Regions from separate parts of the Brevibacterium sp. UCMA 11752 genome, predicted to be linked through region 2. Evidence: predicted binding sites of a transcription regulator. Region 2 holds the regulator's gene; the other holds the start of a gene.
The links. The regulator HspR, encoded in region 2, represses chaperone genes until heat shock. The targets are predictions, from matches to a motif close to AAGTTGAGTCNNNNNGACTCAACTT.
Positions count from the first base shown of each region.

Region 1: clpB (ATP-dependent chaperone ClpB) is a predicted target of HspR. The motif match lies at 1,759-1,783, and genes of this name have one in related genera.

Region 1 is NZ_JACBOS010000003.1:1,153,347-1,157,771, reverse strand. Features, by position in the region: gene HU144_RS05210 (enoyl-CoA hydratase) at 1-45, opposite strand, end outside; gene HU144_RS05205 (Na+/H+ antiporter) at 159-1,736, shown strand; gene clpB (ATP-dependent chaperone ClpB) at 1,859-4,425, shown strand, end outside.
Region 2 is NZ_JACBOS010000003.1:1,323,763-1,328,187, forward strand. Features, by position in the region: gene dnaK (molecular chaperone DnaK) at 1-345, shown strand, start outside; gene HU144_RS05900 (nucleotide exchange factor GrpE) at 345-1,064, shown strand; gene HU144_RS05905 (DnaJ C-terminal domain-containing protein) at 1,210-2,232, shown strand; gene HU144_RS05910 (heat shock protein transcriptional repressor HspR) at 2,247-2,684, shown strand; gene HU144_RS05915 (hypothetical protein) at 2,795-4,120, opposite strand; gene HU144_RS05920 (hypothetical protein) at 4,365-4,425, opposite strand, start outside.

The sequences.
Region 1 (4,425 bases), 170 kb from region 2:
CGCGACTGCGTCGTCGGCCAGAGAGAATACAATTGAGTCAGACATAACAGCATTCTGCCAAAATATCGTTGGTCCGGCGCGGAAACCTGACGGGGATTTCCTTCGATGTCCTCAGCTGGCGGTGCGCAGACATGCCACCCATACCGAGGGAGACGGCCATGACAACCCTGCTGATGATCATCGGATTCGGTGCCGCAACCAGCGTGGTCGTCGGCCTGGGCCAGAAGCTGCGTCTCCCCTGGCCTGCTCTGATGGTGGTCATCGGCATCGCCGGTGCGTTCATCCCCACGTTCGCTGAGATCACCATCGAGCCCGAGCTCATCCTGCCCCTGTTCCTGCCCCCGCTTCTGTTCGCGGCAGCACAGAAGACGTCATGGGCACTCTTCGCCATCCGCTGGCGCACGATCCTGGGAATGGCTGTCGCGCTGGTCGGTGTGACGGTGGCGGCCGTGGCCGGGACCGCGGTGCTCCTCATTCCCGGAATCACCATCGCCGCCGCGGTGGCGCTGGGAGCCATGCTCGCCCCGCCCGACCCCGTCGCCGTCGATGCGGTCGCAGGAACCGTGTCGATACCTCGGCGGATCATGTCGACGCTGCAGAGCGAGGGGCTGTTCAACGATGCCGCGTCACTCGTGATCTTCCAGACCGCGATGGCGGCGGCCATGGCCGGCACCGAGGTGGACTTCGGGCAGCTGGCCCTGTCCTTCCTCATCTCTGCGATCATCGCCATCACGGTCGGTCTCGTCGTCGTGTTCATCGTGTGGTGGGTGATGGAGAAGATCGACCATACGATCGCCCGCTCCTCACTCATGCTCATGCTGCCCTTCGGCGTCTACCTCATCGCCGAGCACCTCCATGCCAGCGGCGTCATCGCCGTCGTCGTGGCCGCTCTCGAGGTGCGCCGACGCGACGTCGAAGCCAATTCAGCCGAACGTGTCACCCAGGCCTCGACGTGGCAGGTCCTGGAGATGCTCATCACCGGCATCGCCTTCGGCCTCATCGGCCTCGACCTGCGCATGGTCGTCGAATCAGAGCATGCCGACCTAGGTCGAGCGGTGCTGGTGGGACTGGGCATCGCGCTCATCGTCATCGCAGTGCGGTTCGGCTGGCTGCTCATCGGAACCATGCTGGAGAACAAGCGCCGGGAGGAGGATCCGGATGCCGCACCACTGAATATCAGGGATGCCACCCTCATGACCTGGGGCGGAATGCGCGGCTTGGCGACGATCGCCCTGGCTCTGTCGATTCCGACGACCACCGCGACCGGGGAGCCGTTCCCCGGCCGCTCCTACATCCTCGTCGCGGCTGCCGTGATCCTGATGGTCACCTTGGTGCTGGCAGGACTCACCTTCCCCACCATCGTCAACGTCCTCGGCATCGACGACGAGGCGGAGAAGGAGCGAGCGGACACCGCGGAGATCGCACGCCGCGCGTACAAGGCCGCGCTCCTCCAGATCAAGAACGACGACAGCCTGCCCGACGAGGTGGCTGAGCCTCTGCGCGCACGCTTCAAGGTCCTCTATTCGCAGCTGTTGGGGACCTCTGACGACCAGGTCAGCTCGGAGCAGGCGACGACCCTGAAGGAGAACCGTGAGGCGATGGCGATGGTGCAGACCAAGGCACTGCAGTCCGCCCGCACGGAAGTGCTCAAAGCCCGACGCGAACGCGGCACCGATCCGGAGATCGCCGACAGAGTGCTGCGCCGATTCGATCTCCAATCCGTGCTGCTGAGGTGACGCAGACCCACTCGCTTTTTCAAAGTTGAGTGGAATAGACTCAACTTTGTGGGTGTTGAACTCTTAGAGAGCAAAAGCTGTTCACAGAACAGCTGCGAAGAACATTTGTGAAGGAGATGCGCATGGACGCACAGCTGACAACCAAATCTCGCGAGACGGTGCAATCGGCCATCAATGACGTCGTGGCTCGGCGGAACAATCAGATCGAGCCCGCCCACCTGGTCGCGGCCCTGCTGGACCAGCCGGACTCGCTGGCCTCGAACCTGGTGACGAAGGTCGGTGCCGACACACGAACCGTGCTGGCAGAGGTCCGCTCGGCCATCGACGGCTTCCCCACCGTCAGCGGTCAGACCGTGTCCCAACCGGGGCTGTCACGGGCCGGACTCGAGATGATGAATCTTGCGCAGGAGGAGATGACCAGCCTCGGCGACCAGTTCGTGTCGACAGAACACCTGCTGCTCGCCGCCGCCGCAGGCAAGGACGGGGCAGGTGAAGCCCTGCGCCGCAATGGTGCCGGTCGCGATGCCCTGCTGGCGGCTCTGCCGGAGCTGCGCGGAGGCAAGAAGGTCACCTCGGAGAATCCCGAGGACACGATGCAGTCGCTGGAGAAGTACGGTGTCGACCTCACGGCCACCGCGCGTGAGGCTAAACTCGACCCGGTCATCGGACGCGACAAGGAGATCCGCCGGGTCATCCAGGTCCTCTCACGCAGGACGAAGAACAACCCTGTCCTCATCGGCGAGCCCGGCGTCGGCAAGACCGCCGTCGTCGAAGGACTGGCCCAGCGGATCGTGGCCGGAGACGTACCCGAGTCCCTGCGCAACAAGACGCTGATCAGCCTCGACCTGTCCGCGATGGTCGCCGGCGCGAAGTACCGCGGCGAATTCGAGGAGCGATTCAAGGCCGTCCTCGCCGAGATCAAGAACGCCGATGGTCAGATCATCACGTTCATCGATGAGCTCCACACCGTCGTCGGTGCCGGCGCCACCGGAGACTCCGCGATGGATGCCGGCAACATGCTCAAGCCGATGCTCGCCCGCGGTGAACTGCGCCTCGTCGGCGCGACCACGCTCGACGAGTACCGCGAGAACATCGAGAAGGATCCGGCTCTGGAACGCAGGTTCCAGCAGGTCTACGTCGGAGAACCCAGCGTCGAGGACACTGTCGCGATCCTGCGTGGACTCAAGGAACGCTACGAAGCCCACCACAAGGTCTCGATCAACGACGGAGCGCTCGTCGCCGCAGCAACGATGTCCAATCGCTACATCACCGGACGTCAGCTGCCGGACAAGGCCATCGACCTCGTCGACGAAGCAGCATCCCGGCTGCGCATGGAGATCGACTCGGCTCCGGTCGAGATCGATGAGCTCCGCCGCACCGTCGATCGCCTGAAGATGGAGGACATGGCCCTGTCCAAGGAAACGGACACGGCCTCGAAGGAGCGCCTCGGTGCCCTGCGTGCAGATCTGGCTGATCGGGAAGAGGAGCTCCACGGCCTCGAGGCCACCTGGGAATCCCAGCGTGCCGGCCTCAACCGCGTCGGCGATCTGAAGACGAAGCTCGACGAGCTGCGCTCCCAAGCCGACAAGGCTCAGCGCGACACGGACTTAGAGACTGCATCCCGCCTGCTGTATGGGGAGATCCCAGCCGTGCAGAAGGAGATCGACCTTGCCGAAGCGGAAGAGGCGAATGCCGAATCCGAGACCGATCCGATGGTCAGCGACCGTGTCTCGAGCAACGACATCGCCGAGGTCGTCGCGTCCTGGACCGGCATCCCCGCGGGTCGTCTGCTCCAAGGCGAGATCGAGAAGCTGCTGGGCGCCGAGGATGTCCTCGGCAAGCGTCTCATCGGCCAGAAGAGTGCCGTGGGCACGGTCTCCGATGCGATCCGTCGCTCACGTGCCGGCATCGCCGACCCTGACCGCCCGACGGGTTCATTCCTGTTCCTCGGCCCCACGGGCGTCGGCAAGACGGAGCTCGCGAAGTCCCTCGCGGACTTCCTCTTCGACGATGAGAAGGCCCTGATCAGGATCGATATGAGTGAGTACGGGGAGAAGCACACCGTGTCCCGTCTCGTCGGTGCCCCTCCGGGCTATGTCGGGTATGACGAGGGCGGTCAGCTCACCGAGGCTGTGCGTCGTCGTCCCTACTCCGTCGTCCTCCTCGACGAGGTGGAGAAGGCGCACCCGAGTGTCTTCGACATCCTGTTGCAGGTCCTCGACGACGGTCGCCTCACCGATGGTCAGGGTCGCACGGTCGACTTCCGGAACACGATCCTCATCCTGACCTCGAACCTGGGTTCGCAGTTCCTCGTCGACAAGTCGCTGAGTGCCCAGGAGCAGAAGGATGCGGTGCTGGGCGTCGTGCATTCGACGTTCAAACCCGAGTTCCTCAACCGCCTCGACGACATCGTGCTCTTCGACGCGCTGAGCACCGAGGAACTGTCCTCGATCGTCGACCTGCAGATCCAGCGACTGGCGTCTCGCCTGACCGAACGGCGGATCACGCTCGAGGTCACCGATGCCGCCGAGGACTGGCTCGCCCTCGAAGGCTACGACCCTGCCTTCGGCGCCCGCCCTCTGCGCAGGCTGGTCCAACGCGAGATCGGAGACAAGTTGGCCCGCGGCCTGTTGTCCGGCGACGTGGCCGACGGCGACGACATCGTCATCGGCCTGCCCGAGGATCCGGA
Region 2 (4,425 bases):
CGCCGTGAGGCCGCTGACACTCGCAACAATGCGGAGAACCTCGCCTACCAGACCGAGAAGCTCATCACCGACAACGAGGACAAGCTGCCCGAAGAGGTCAAGACCGAGATCAACTCGGACGTTGAGGCTCTCAAGGAAGCGCTCAAGGGTGAAGACGACGACGCCGTGAAGACGGCCTACGACAAGCTCGTCGCCAACCAGCAGAAGATCGGCGAAGCCATCTACAACCAGCCAGGTGCCGAAGGCGCCGCTGGTGAAGAGGCAGCAGGCGATGCTGATGCAAGTGCCGATGACGATGTCGTCGACGCTGAGGTTGTCGATGAAGAGGACGAGGAGAAGAAGTAATGACTGCCGAGGGCAACGATCCGTCGTCCGAGGAGCCAGGCTTCACCTTCAGCGACAAGCGCCGGATTGATCCGGACACCGGCGAGCTCCGCCCCGAGGCCGACGCAGCGTCGGCCTCGGCGGAGGCTGGTGAGGCGAATGCCGCGAACGACGCCGCTGGTGCCGAAGGCGCCGAGGGCGTCCAAGATACCGATGAGAATCTGGCCGATGCCAGTGACCTCGGCGTTGACATTCCAGCCGATGCTTCGACGTTGAACGACACCGAGGCAGCACAGGGCGAAGAGGCCGCCGAACCCGCACCGGGAACTGAGGCCGCAGCGCACCTGGCCGACCTCAAGCGCATCAACGCCGAGTACGCCGCGTACCGGATGCGGGCCGATCGCGAACGCGAGCGGGCAGCAACCGGTGGCACGATCAAGGCTGTTGAAGCCCTGATCCCCGTGCTCGACGAGGTGCGCCTGGCGCAGGAGAACGGTGACGTCAGTGGGCCTTTCGAGACCCACGTGAACAAGCTGATCGACTCGCTGAACAAGGTCGGCGTCGAGCAGTACGGTGAGGTCGGCGACGAGTTCGATCCGCGACTGCATGAGGCACTCATGCAGCAGCCTTCGGACGACGTTGAGACTCCGACCGTCTTCCTGGTCATGCAGCCGGGCTACCGCATGGGTGAGCGCATCATCCGCGCGGCGCGCGTCGGCGTGCAGCAGCCGGAAGACTGAGAACCACGCCCTCGCCGAGGTGGTCCCGCCAACGTGGAACCACCTCGGCGGCGGTCCGGATCATCCGGGATCAAGATCCCGGGGTTGCGGATTGTGAGGAGACAATTGAATACACTGATGAAGAAGACACGGAAGGAGGTGCCAGGTGAATACCGGTCCTCAGAATGATTGGTTCGAAAAGGACTTCTACAAGACCCTCGGCGTCTCCAAAGATGCTTCCGACGCAGAGATCAAAAAGGCCTATCGCAAGCTGGCACGCAAGTATCACCCGGATGCCAATCCCGGTGATGCCAAGGCTGAAGACAAGTTCAAAGAGCTCGGCCAGGCGCATCAGGTGCTCTCTGACAAGGAATCTCGCGAACAGTACGATCAGGTCCGCGCCATGGGCGGCGGCGCCAGGTTCACCGGTTCCGGAGGACCAGGAGGCGGCGCCGGCGGTGGATTCGACGACGTATTCTCCGACCTCTTCGGCGGCGGAGGCGGACGGACACGGACCCGCTCGCCCTACGGCGGAGGCGGGGGAGACGTACCCCCTGACCTCGCTGACCTGCTCAATGGATTCGGCGGAGGCGGCTACGGCGGAGGTGGTTTCGGAGGCGGCTATTCGCCACCGGTCAAGGGCGGGGACATCAAGTCCAACACCACTCTGTCCTTCACGGAAGCCATCAACGGCGCCTCGGTGAAGCTGAACATGCCGGGCGGGAAGCCTCTGACCGTGCGGACACCGATCGGCGTCAAGGACGGGCAGAAGATCCGACTGGCAGGCAAGGGCAAGACCAGCCCCAACGGCGGCGAGACCGGCGACGTGATCCTTACGATCAAGGTCAAGCCGCACCCCGTGTTCACCCGTGATGGTGACAATCTGCGGATGGACCTGCCGGTGAGCTTCGACGAGGCCGCCCTGGGCGCCGAGGTCAAGGTGCCGACGCTCGACGGAATGCCGGTGACGATGAAGATCGCTCCGGGCACACCATCGGGACGGACCATGCGTCTGCGCGGCAAGGGCGTGAAATCGAAGAAGGGCACCGGCGACCTGCTGGTGACCGCGGAGATCGTCGTCCCGCAGAACCTGTCGAAGGACGCCAAAGACGCTGTCGAATCATTCCGTACCGCGACCGAGAACGAGGATCCGCGGGATGGTCTGCTCGACAAAGCCAAGGCCAGTTGAGGTGGTGAAGCACAATGCACATATCGACCAGTGCAGCGGTGTACGTCATTTCGGTGGCGGCGGACCTCGCAGGAATGCACCCGCAGACGCTGCGACAGTATGACCGTCTGGGTCTCGTCATCCCTGAGCGTACCGCGGGCAGAGGCCGGCGGTACTCGGGACGAGACATCGCCAAGCTCCGGCTGATCCAGCAGCTCTCGCAGGACGAGGGCGTGAACCTGGTGGGCATCAAGAAGATCATTGATCTGCAGAACCAGGTCGATGCCCTCAAATCCCGGAACGAGGAGCTCGAGACCGAAGTCAGGTCTCAGATGTCTGCGAAGGAACGCGAAGCACGCGTCTTCGCTGCCGGCTCCGCGGGTGATGTCGTCTCGATTGCGCGCGGCAGACGTCCGCAGGGACGGCCCGAACCTGGCGCAATGGTTCTCTACAACAGGTTCCGGCGCAGGTGAACTGACTGCCAGCCGCTCTCAACCAGATCACGACATGACGAAGGGGCGATTCCAACCGGAATCGCCCCTTCGTCATGCCCGGATTCTGACTCCGGTTTCAGGTCCTGGGATCAGATCTCTGAAGGATCCTGAGCAACCTTCTTGCGACGCATGGTCATGGTGACTGCGGCTCCGCCGATGAGGAGGAGGGCAGCTCCGCCGACGAGGCCGGTCAGTTCGGTACCGGTGCGAGGCAGGTCGCCGCCACCGCCTCCGTTGCCGTCACCGCCTCCGCCATTGCCGCCGTCCTCATTGCCGTCGCTGCCACCGGCGTTGGCGTCATCGCTGACGGTGAAGGCCCCGGTCATCTCGTCGTCGCCGCAGGTGACGCTGACGTCGTAGTCGCCGAGGTAGGCCGAAGCATCATCGGCAGAGGTTCCGTAGACGTTGACGGAGGCCGTGCCCTCGTCGTCGGCTTTGACGGTGTTGTCGTAGGCGGTGACGTTCGAGTTGCCCTCAGGGGTGACAACGTAGTGAACGTCCGAGCCGGGCTCACAGTTCTCGACTGCCAGGGTGACGCCCTTGTTCTCCACGACGAAGTCAGCGGCGTCGATGGTCTCAGGCGAGACGGTCAGCGTGGCTTCGACCGCTGGCGTGGTCGGCTTCGGCTCTTCGGTCTCGTCTTCGGTAACGGTGAACTTGGCGTAGTTCGACACTTCTTCGGACTCAGCATCGACTGCGGAGACCGAGTAGTCGCCGGGATCGAGGCCGTCTTCGGGTGCTTCGACCGTGGTGTTGATCTTGCCGTCTTCGTCGGCCTTGACCTCGTCATGGAAGAAGGGCGACTGAGTTGCGTTCCCCATCACGTTGACTGTGCTTCCGGGGGTGAAGCCTTCACCAGTGACCTCGAGGCCATCCTTCTCGAAGTCGGAGGCCGAGATCTTCTTATCGTCGAGGGTGACCTTCGGGTCGACCTCGGGGGCCTCTGGCTCTTCGTTGTCAGCAATGACCTCGACCTGAGAAGGGATCTCCTTGGTCTCTTCGCCGCGGACGACGGAGATCGTGAAGTTGAGAGTACCCGGATCGATGGCGGCGGGATCGCCGGTCACGTTGTGGATGGTGAATTCCACGGAGTCGCCTTCGGCTGTCACCTCTTCACTAGTGAGGTTGTCCGTGACCACGTCTCCGGCTTCGAGGCCAGTGACTGTGACGGTGAAGCCCGGGTCGAGGAGATCGGTCTGGGTGATCTCTTTCGGCGAAACAGTGACAGCTGCTTCGATGGCCTGAGCCTCGCTGCCGTCCTCGGCAGCTTCGGTTTCATCTGCCTGGCTGCCGTTCTGGCTGACCTGAATGTTTGTCTGTCCGAAAGCGTCGGCTGTGGGTGCAGCCATTACGGGGGATGCGGCGAGGCCGGTGATGGCCAGGGCAACTGCGGGGGCGAGTGCAAGCTTCTTCATGATGTCCTTCGTCTGAGCAACTGAGGATGATCTCCTACGCAGGTAACAATAATGAAATATATACAACGAGCATAGTTGTGGTCGTTGTGTTCACCTTTGTTGTCCATATCCGTCACAGGCGTCGTTGGTGAGTTAGGACGGCGGACTTGTTGGAAATGCGTGTGGCCCCGACCGAAGTCGGGGCCACACCCATTCAAGCGCTCACATGATCAGTTTCATCGAGTGATCACTCTGCAGTACTTACTCAGAAGTCGGTGGGTGACTGTCCGATCTTCTTGCGGCGACCGGTCACGGCGATCGCTGCT